DNA from 3 places in the Shinella sp. WSC3-e genome. Region 2 is predicted to be linked to each of the others. Evidence: predicted binding sites of a transcription regulator. Region 2 holds the regulator's gene; each other region holds the start of a gene.

Region 1 (3,273 bases), on a different replicon from region 2:
TCTGCCGCCATCTCGTCTGGACGCTGACGACGCCGGCCGAGGCCTTTGCGGAATGGCACCGCATGCTGAAGCCCGGCGGCACGCTTCTGTTCTTCGACGGCGACTGGGCCGCGCCGACCCGGCTCGGCCGGCTGGCGAGCCGGGCCATCGCCGTCATCGACAGGGTCGTCGGCACCGATCCCCACTATGACGGGGCGATGAGCGCGCGCCATGCCGACATCATGGAGCGGCTGCCCTTCGGCGAGGGGCTGACCGTCGAACGCGTGCTGCCGATGCTGGCGGCGGCAGGATTCCGCGACATGACGATCGGCTCGCATGCGCCGATCGCGAAGGCCCAGCGCCGCACGGCGGACCTGCGCAACAGGCTGCGGACGCTGCTTTACCGCCGTTTCATCCTTTGCTGCCGGAAGCAGCCGCGTCCGGTTCCGGCTCCACCGTCAGCTTGACCCGGTCGGCGGCAAAGCGCGTGCGCGAGAACTGGATCGGAACGCCGTCGAGGTCGGTGTTGACCGCCGTCGCCACGAGGATGATCGCCCCCGGCGAGAGCTTCAGGTGGCGGATGTCGTCGCCTTCGGCATGGACGGCGGATATCTCGGTCGACCGGCGCACATAGTCGGACACGCCGAGCTCCTGGAAGGAAGCGGTGATGGAACGCGTCCTGTCGTAGGCCGCGTCGATCCCGGTAAAGCGATCGGCCGGGAAATAGTGCGTCCCGCAGGAGACCGGGCGCCTGTCGGCGCTGTTCACCGTTTCGAGCCGCACGCAGGGGACGCCGGGTGCAAGGCCGAGCGCCGCGGCGACGGCGGCGGGCGCGGCCTCCGTTGCAGCCGCGAGCAGCCGGCCTTCCAGATCGCGCGTCTGGTTGCCGAGGCCCTGCGAGAAGCGGGTGCGTCGGGAAATCGGGAAGCGCAGCCGGTCGCGCCGTTCGATGCGCGTGCCGATGCCCTGGATCGGCCGGACGATGCCCTCTTCCGCAAGCGCCGCCATGGCGCTGCGCACCGTGTGCCGGTTCACGCCGAAGCGGGCGGCCAGCGCCATTTCCGGCGGCATCATGCCGGTCTCGTCGAAGTCGCCATTGTTGATCGCCAGGCGCATGCGATCCGCGATCTGCCGCCAGAGCGCCACGCCCGATTGCCGTTCCACCATTTCCGCCCCCGCGAAACCCCTTGTCACATCACACTGTCACACCCTTGTCATTCCCGCCGATTAAGACGAAACTCAAGATGTTCGGTTGTCTATATTAATAGACATTTGGAGAAGAGGCAATGGCATCCATTCAGAAATCTGCCGAGACCGCCGAGGCGGGTGAACGACAGACGGCGATGGGCCTGCTCGCGAAGGCGAGCCGGGCCGAATTGCAGGCCGCATTCGACGCGCTCGACGACAAGCCGGCCGCCCAGCCCGTGCGCGGCCCGGAAACGGGGCTCGTCATGGTGCGCGGACGCATCGGCGGCGGTGGCGCGCCGTTCAATCTCGGCGAGGCGACGGTGACCCGCGCGAGCATCCGCCTCGACGACGGCACGGTCGGCCACGGCCAGGCGCTCGGCACGGATGGCGCGAAGGCGCGGCTCGCGGCGATCTTCGATGCGCTCTTCCAGCAGCCGGCCCGCAGGGCCGAGGTGGCGGCGCTGCTTGACGCCGTCGCCGCGCGCATCGCCGGCGAGGATGCGGAAAAGGCACGCCAGACGGCCGCCACGCGCGTCGATTTCTTCACCATGGTTCGCGGAGAGGACTGATGACATTGGATACGCTCGCCTTTGCCGGCGGTTTCAAGGAGCCGGTGTTCGAGGCGCAGGCCGCCTTCCGCACGCTGATGGACTGCATGGCCCGGCCGGGCACGATCGGCCGCATCGATGCGGCCGTCGTGCCGCCCGGGCCGCTGAATGCGACGGCCGGCGCCATCGCGCTGACGCTCTGCGACCACGATACCGCCGTCTGGCTCACCCCGGCGCTTTCCCGTTCGGCGCTGCCGGGCTGGCTCGCCTTCAATGCCGGCGCGCCGGTGACCGAAGAGCGGCAGAACGCACGCTTCGCCTTCGTGGAAAAGGACGCCATGCTGCCCAATCCCAGCCTCTTCGCCCAGGGCACGCAGGAATATCCGGATCGTTCGACGACGCTCGTGGTCGAGATCGCTTCCTTCGAGGGCGGACGGCCGCTCGTGCTGAAGGGGCCGGGCATCCGCACCGAGGCGGAGATCGCGCCGGTGGGCCTTCCCGACATGTTCCCGCATTTCTGGTCGGAGAACCGGCAGAATTTTCCGCGCGGCGTCGACCTGATCCTGGTCGCGGGCGAAGAGCTCCTCTGCCTGCCGCGCACCACCGCGCTTGGCGTGAAGGAGGCGTGAGACCATGTACGTTGCCGTCAAGGGTGGCGAGGCCGCCATCTCCAACGCCCACCGCCTTCTCGCCGATCGCCGTCGCGGCGATCGCTCGCTGCCGGCCATCGGCATCGAGCAGATCGTCGCCCAACTCGGCCTTGCCGTCGACCGCGTGATGGCGGAAGCATCGCTCTATGACCGGGCGCTCGCGGCGCTTGCCGTCCGCCAGGCCCGTGGCGACATGATCGAGGCGATCTTCATCCTGCGCGCCTATCGCACCACGCTGCCGCGCTTCGGCTATTCGAAACCCGTGGAGACCGGCGATATGATCGTCGAGCGCCGCGTCTCGGCCACCTACAAGGATTTGCCGGGCGGCCAGCTCCTCGGGCCGACCTTCGACTATACGCACCGCCTGCTCGATCCCTCGCTTTTGACGGACGAGGCCGTGGAGGCGCCGCTGGAGCGCGAGGAGGCTGGCGAGCCGGTCATGCGCGTCTCCGACATCCTGGCCGGTGAAGGCCTCGTCGAGGATGACGGCAGCCTGCCTGACGGCCACATCGCCGGCGACCTGACGCGCGAGCCGCTGGAATTCCCGATGGCGCGGGACCTGCGCCTGCAGGCGCTCGCCCGCGGCGACGAGGGTTTTCTGCTGGCGCTCGGCTATTCCACCCAGCGCGGTTATGCCCGCACCCATCCCTTCGTCGGCGAGGTGCGCATCGGCGCGGTCGAGGTGGAGCTGGACATGCCGGAACTCGGCTTTGCCGTCTCGCTCGGCCGCATCCAGGTGACGGAGTGCCAGATGATCGCCCAGTTCAAGGGTTCGGCGAAGAACCCGCCGCAGTTCACCCGCGGCTACGGCCTCGTCTTCGGCCAGAGCGAGCGCAAGGCCATGGCCATGTCGCTGGTCGATAGGGCGCTGCGGGCGGAGGAATTCGGCGAGGATATCGTCGCCCCGG
Region 2 (3,273 bases):
TCGGCGCTCGATCCGATCGCGACCGCCAAGGTCGAGGAGCTGATCCACGAGCTGCGCGCCAACTTCACCATCGTCATCGTGACGCACTCGATGCAGCAGGCGGCCCGCGTCTCGCAGCGCACCGCCATGTTCCACCTCGGCAACCTCGTCGAGGAGAACGACACCGACAAGATGTTCACCAATCCGGATGACCAGCGCACGCAGGACTACATCATGGGCCGCTTCGGCTGACGGCTGACGCTGAACCCCTGAACCCCGAGTGCATTAAGGACAAAGCCATGTCATCGAGCCATATCGTCTCCATCTACGACGAAGAACTGAAATACCTTTCCCGCCGCATCTCCGAAATGGGCGGCACGGCCGAGCAGATGGTGGCCGATTCCGTCCGAGCGCTCGTCACGACGGATGCCGCGCTGGCCCAGAAGGTCATCTCCGAGGACGTCATCCTCGACACCGCCGAACGCCAGATCAACGACAAGGCGATCGTCACCATCGCCAAGCGCCAGCCGATGGCGGCGGACCTGCGCGAGATCATGGGGGCGATCCGCATCGCCGCCGAGCTGGAGCGCGTCGGCGACCTCGGCAAGAACACCGCCAAGCGCGTCATCGCCGTCCAGAGCTCCGGCATGCCGCGCAAGCTGGCCCGCGGCCTCGAGCACCTCGCCGAGCTCGCGCTGATGCAGCTCAAGGAAGTGCTCGACGTCTACGCCACCCGCTCGATCGAGAAGGCCAAGGCCATCCGCGAGCGCGACGACGAGATCGATGCGATCTATACCTCGTTGTTCCGCGAGCTCCTCACCTACATGATGGAAGACCCGCGCAACATCACGCCCTGCACGCATCTCCTGTTCTGCGCCAAGAACATCGAGCGCATCGGCGACCATGCGACCAACATCGCCGAAACCATCTACTACATGGCGACCGGCTCGCAGCCGGAGGGCGAGCGTCCTAAGGACGATACCTCGACCTCCGTCGTCGCGGCCGGCGTCGCCGACGCGTCCGAGTAAAGAGAGCAGGATTCGCTTCATGGTGCCCAGAATTGCCGTCGTGGAAGACGAGGAGGCTCTCAGCGTCCTCCTGCGTTACAATCTGGAAGCGGAAGGTTTCGAGGTCGATACGATCCTCTCCGGTGACGAGGCCGAGATGCGCTTGCAGGAGCGCATGCCGGACCTCCTCATCCTCGACTGGATGCTGCCCGGCGTCTCCGGCATCGAACTGTGCCGGCGCCTGCGCCAGCGTCCGGAAACCGAGCGCCTGCCGATCATCATGCTGACGGCGCGCGGCGAGGAGAGCGAGCGCGTGCGCGGCCTTGCCACCGGCGCGGACGACTATGTGGTCAAGCCCTTCTCGACGCCGGAACTCGTCGCCCGCGTGCGGGCGATGCTGCGCCGGGCCAAGCCCGAGGTTGTCTCGACGGTGCTGCGTTGCGGCGACATCGAGCTCGACCGCGAGACACACCGCGTCCACCGCCGCACCCGCGAGGTCCGCCTCGGCCCGACGGAGTTCCGTCTCCTGGAATTCCTGATGACCTCGCCCGGCCGCGTCTTCTCGCGCTCGCAGCTTCTCGATGGCGTCTGGGGCCACGACATCTATGTCGACGAACGCACCGTCGACGTGCATGTGGGGCGCCTGCGCAAGGCGCTCAACTTCGCCAACATGCAGGACGTCATCCGCACCGTGCGCGGCGCGGGCTATTCGCTGGAGGCCTGAGCGAACGGGATTCCTCCCAAGGACGGAAATGGGCCCTCAGGGGCCTGTTTGCGTTTGTGCGGGGCCGGCGGATGAGGGGCTATCCTGCGCCGCAAACGAAAACGGACCCTTTCGGGCCCGCATCGCATGTCCTGCCGTGGGAAACGTTACCGCATCCGCCGGCGCTCGGCCGAGGGCTGGTAGGCGAGGCGCTGGTGGTAGGTGCAGTAGGGCGAGTTGTCCGGGGACTCGTTGCCGCAGAAGTGGAAGTCGTCGTTGAGCGGGTCGCCGATCGGCCATTTGCAGGTGCGTTCGGTGAGCTGGGTCAGCTCCAGCCGGCGCGACATCGGCACGACCACGTTGTTGCCGTTGGCCGGAACCGGGAGCTGCTCGGCCTGCGTCTCGAAATCGATCTCTTCCTTGGGGATGGTGTTGCCGGCCGGGCGGGCGACGGCACGGGTGGTGACCGGACGGGCCGCGAAGTTCGACGGGCGCGGCGTCGCCGGGGCCGGGCGCTTCGGGCGTGCCGCGGCCTGCGTGCCGCCGGCCTTGGCGCGGCCGGGCAGGTTCAGCCGGTGCACCTTGCCGATGACTGCGTTGCGGCTGACGCCGCCGAGCTGCGCCGCGATCTGGCTCGCGCTCAAGCCCTCGCTCCAGAGTTTCTTGAGTTTCTCGACGCGCTCGTCTGTCCAGTTCATGTTTTCGTCTCCGCTCGGCGCCCAGGATGCGGGAATCCCTCGTCGTGTTCCGGACGGGTCCGGAACCTGAACGCCCTAACTCTTTTGGTGACTAGTTCCGCCGCATGCAGTCTAGTAATTGGTCTTTAACCTAGAGACCGGTGGACTCTGTGACAAGAGTCGCCGGAATCCGGGCGAATCGATTTCGGAGTTTTCCCCAACTTGCTGGTCGGGTGTGACTCGATAGAGACACCTTCCGTGCGTGCCGCGAATCCTCACCTTGCGGGATGTTCAGCGCCATTTCGGGCGCGATTTTGTTGACATCCCAATGGGAAATGCCGATAGTGCGGCATGCCGCCGAAAGGCGGCTTTTGGTTTTTCTGAAGCCCGGAAAAGTCAAGCCGCATTCCTGTTTTTCCGCATCTCTTTTCGGAGGATCCGTGCATGGCCGATGTCGCGCCGCTCTATGAAACCTATATGCGTGCGCCGCTCAGGTTCACGCGCGGGGAGGGCGTGTGGCTGATCACCGAGGATGGCGAGCGATATCTCGATTTTGCCGCCGGCGTCGCCGTCAATTCGCTGGGCCATGCACATCCCCATCTCGTCGCCGCGCTGAAGGACCAGGCCGACAAGGTCTGGCACCTGTCGAACCTCTACGAGGTTCCGGGCCAGGAAAGCCTTGGCCGCCGGCTGACGGAGGCAACCTTCGCCGACAAGGTGTTCTTCACCAATTCGGGCGCCGAGGCGCTGGAATGTGCGATCAAGACGGCGCGGCGCTACCATTTCGCCAAGGGCCATGCCGGCAAGTACCACATCATCACCTTCGAAGGCGCCTTCCACGGCCGCACGATCGCGACGATCGCCGCCGGCGGTCAGGAGAAGTATATCGAGGGCTTCGGCCCCAAGG
Region 3 (3,273 bases), 2.1 Mb from region 2:
CGAGGAAGCCGGTGTAGTAGGGATGCTCGAAGCCGGCTTCCTTGAGGATGTAGTAGGACAGGAAGGCCGGGCTGATCGTGCCGATCTCGTTTTGCGCGCCGGATTTGTTCGACCAGATGACGAGCGGGGTCTCGTGCTCCTTCTTCATCTGCTCGGGAGACCCCTTGCGCGAGGCGGTGATGCCCTTCATGTAGCCGGAATTCTTGTAGACCGTGTTGAGCGGCGGAAGGTGGTCGCCGAAGACGACGATGATCGTCTCGCGGTCGCGTTGCTTCGCCCAGTCCATCAGCATCTTCAGGCTGCTGTCGGCTTCCTTGACGCCCTGGGCGTAGCTTGCCAGCATGCGGTTGTCGCGGGCGTCGAGCCTGCCGTCGACCTTGATGTCGGTCTTCGCGTAGCGGCCGTCGTCATAGGGGCCGTGGCCCTGCAGGGTGACGGTGAAGAAGAAGAACGGGTCATCCTGCATGTCCGCCTGGCGGATGAGCTCCTTCGTCAGCGCCTCGTCGGAGGTGAAGTTGCCGCGCTTTTCCAGCGGGGGCATCTTCCCGACGTCCTTGAAGGTCTCGAAGCCGAAGGCCTTGTAGACGCTCGTGCGGTTCCAGAACCAGCCGGAGAACGGGTGAATGGCGCGTGCCGTATAGCCTTCGGCCCGGAAGAAGGTGGCGAGCGAAGGGATCGGCTTGCGCACATATTGCTGGTAGGGAATCGAGCCCATCGGCAGGAAGGCGTTGGAAAAGCCCGTCAGCGCCTCGAACTCGACATTGGCGGTCAGCCCGCCGAATTCCGGGGAGAAGACGCCGCCGCCCTGGTTCTCGCGGATCACCGGCATCGGGTCGGCCGAGAGCTTCACGCTTTCAAGGCGTGTCGGGTCCCACAGCGATTCGCTCATGACGACGATGACGTCAGGCTTGCCGCGGTGGCTCGTGCCGACCGGCATGGGCTTGGACGGGATCTTGTCGATCGCCTCGGTCATGTAGCCGGCAGGAGTCTGCACGTTGGCCATCGGCAGGTTGATGGCGAAGGCCATGACGAAGCCGTTGTGGCGATAGTTCTCCGCCTGGTCCCACATGATCGGGAAGACCTTCAGCCGGTCGCGGACCCAGGAGAACTCGTTGTAGTCCATGACGGAGACGAAGCCGGCCAGAAGCGGCAGCGCGACGGCAAGCCGCGTCAGGCGCTCCTTCTTCGTCAACGGCCGGAAACGGCGCCAGGCGAAGACCCAGAGGCTGACGAGGCCAACGACCGAGGCGATGACGGCGAGCGCGAGGAGGGCGGCCGTCCACGGCCGGTCCTGCACCAGCACCGGCATCAGCTCCAGGATCTGGCGGCCGAAGAGCAGGTCCGTCGGATAGAGCGGATCGGTGAGGAAGACCTGCTTCTGCTGGGAGATCACGCCCATCAGCACGACGAGCGGCGAGACGAGCAGGACGGCCTTGTGCTGGCGGCCGATCAGCGCGTCGATGGCGAGATAGAGCAGGAAGAAGACGCCGGTCGTGGTCCAGGCCGGTTGTCCGGGATTGGTGAAATAACTCCATGTCTGGTCGAGCGAGCCGCGCGTGACGAATTCGACGACGACAACGGTGAGGAGCGCGAGAAGCCCGGAAACGGCAAGCGAACGCAGGACGGCGAGCGCCTTGGCGTGACGCGCGAAGAAGCCTGCCTCGGCGGCGATCTCTTCGTTTGCATTGATCGCCACGGTGGCGGAGGTGAGCAGGGCCAAGGCCGTCTCCAGATTTCATGAAAGTTTCGTGTATCTGTCATACGGTTGTCATCTTGAACAGGAGATGAACGTTTTCTGCAACGTTCTTCCCCTGTTTTGGTTCCTGCGCCGCAGGGCCGTGGTAATGCGCCGAACCCCTTGAAAACCGGACATTTCCGCCGAAAGCGCCGGCAAAGGTTCCGCCCTTCATTCCCAAAACGCCCGTCATGCTCTAAAGAGCTTGTCGACCGTTCGAGAGTGCGACAGCGACGCGCGGCCGCAGGCTCGGGCACCAGCAGGAGATGGGTCCGCAGACATGACTTCCGATCAAGACATGACCTCAGATCAGGGCAGGGCGACGCTGCGCATCGCGGTTGCGCAATTGAACCCGACCGTCGGCGACGTCGCCGGCAACCTCGCCAAGGCGCGCGCCGCCCGCGAGGATGCCGCCCGGCAGGGCGCCGACCTGCTGCTCCTGACCGAACTCTTCATCTCCGGCTATCCGCCGGAAGACCTCGTGCTGAAACCCGCCTTCCTGAAGGCCTGCCGGCGCGCCGTCGACGATCTCGCCGCCGACACCGCCAGGGGCGGCCCCGGCGTCATCATCGGCTTTCCAAGGCAGGACGAGACTGGGCGCTACAACGCGGTCGCCGTCATCGACGGCGGCAAGGTGATCGCGGTGCGCGACAAGGTGGACCTGCCGAATTACGGCGAATTCGACGAAAAGCGCGTCTTCGACCAGGGCGCGATGCCGGGTCCCGTCAATTTCCGTGGCGTGCGCCTCGGCATCCCGATCTGCGAGGACATCTGGGGCGATCTCGGCGTCTGCGAGACGCTGGCCGAGAGCGGCGCGGAAATCCTGCTGTCGCCGAACGGCTCGCCCTACTATCGCGGCAAGGTCGACATCCGCCACCAGGTCGCCCTGAAGCAGGTCATCGAGACCGGCCTGCCGCTCATCTACGCCAACCAGCTCGGCGGCCAGGACGAGCTGGTCTTCGACGGCGCCAGCTTTGCCTTCAACGCCGACAAGTCGCTCGCCTTCCAGATGAGCCAGTTCGAGGAGACGATCGCGCTCACCACCTGGAAGAAGCATGCGGACGGCTGGGTCTGCGACGGCGGGCCGACGTCGCGCATTCCCGAGAAGGAGGAGGCGGACTACCGCGCCTGCCTGCTGGGCTTTCGCGACTACGTCAACAAGAACGGCTTCAAGAACGTCGTGCTCGGCCTGTCCGGCGGCATCGATTCGGCGATCTGCGCGGCGATCGCCGTCGATGCGCTCGGCGAGGAGCGGGTGCGCTGCATCATGATGCCCTATCGCTATACGTCGAAGGATTCACTGAAGGACGCGGCCGATTGCGCCCGGCTGCTCGGCTGCCGCTACGACATCGTGCCGATTGAGGCGCCGGTGACCGGCTTCCTCTCCTCGCTTTCGGAGCTCTTCGAGGGCACCGAGGAAGGCATTACCGAGGAGAACCTCCAGAGCCGCGCGCGCGGAACCATCCTCATGGCGGTCTCCAACAAGTTCGGCTCGATGGTCGTCACGACCGGCAACAAGTCGGAGATGTCGGTCGGCT

What was found. Region 2 encodes PhoB, which activates phosphate uptake and scavenging genes when phosphate is short. Its sites were predicted from a motif close to TGTCATNNANCTGTCAT; they were not measured.
Region 1: phnF (phosphonate metabolism transcriptional regulator PhnF) is a predicted target of PhoB. The motif match lies at 1,181-1,197, and genes of this name have one in related genera.
Region 3: AABF56_RS08795 (LTA synthase family protein) is a predicted target of PhoB. The motif match lies at 1,756-1,772, and genes of this name have one in related genera.

The regions. Positions count from the first base shown of each region.
Region 1 covers NZ_OZ000531.1:783,582-786,854, reverse strand. The annotation lists gene AABF56_RS26840 (class I SAM-dependent methyltransferase) at 1-446, shown strand, start outside; gene phnF (phosphonate metabolism transcriptional regulator PhnF) at 391-1,146, opposite strand; gene phnG (phosphonate C-P lyase system protein PhnG) at 1,266-1,736, shown strand; gene phnH (phosphonate C-P lyase system protein PhnH) at 1,736-2,344, shown strand; gene AABF56_RS26820 (carbon-phosphorus lyase complex subunit PhnI) at 2,349-3,273, shown strand, end outside.
Region 2 covers NZ_OZ000530.1:4,335,590-4,338,862, forward strand. The annotation lists gene pstB (phosphate ABC transporter ATP-binding protein PstB) at 1-231, shown strand, start outside; gene phoU (phosphate signaling complex protein PhoU) at 279-1,007, shown strand; gene phoB (phosphate regulon transcriptional regulator PhoB) at 1,027-1,710, shown strand; gene AABF56_RS21260 (GcrA family cell cycle regulator) at 1,857-2,387, opposite strand; gene AABF56_RS21265 (aspartate aminotransferase family protein) at 2,811-3,273, shown strand, end outside.
Region 3 covers NZ_OZ000530.1:1,738,831-1,742,103, reverse strand. The annotation lists gene AABF56_RS08795 (LTA synthase family protein) at 1-1,720, opposite strand, end outside; gene AABF56_RS08790 (NAD+ synthase) at 2,034-3,273, shown strand, end outside.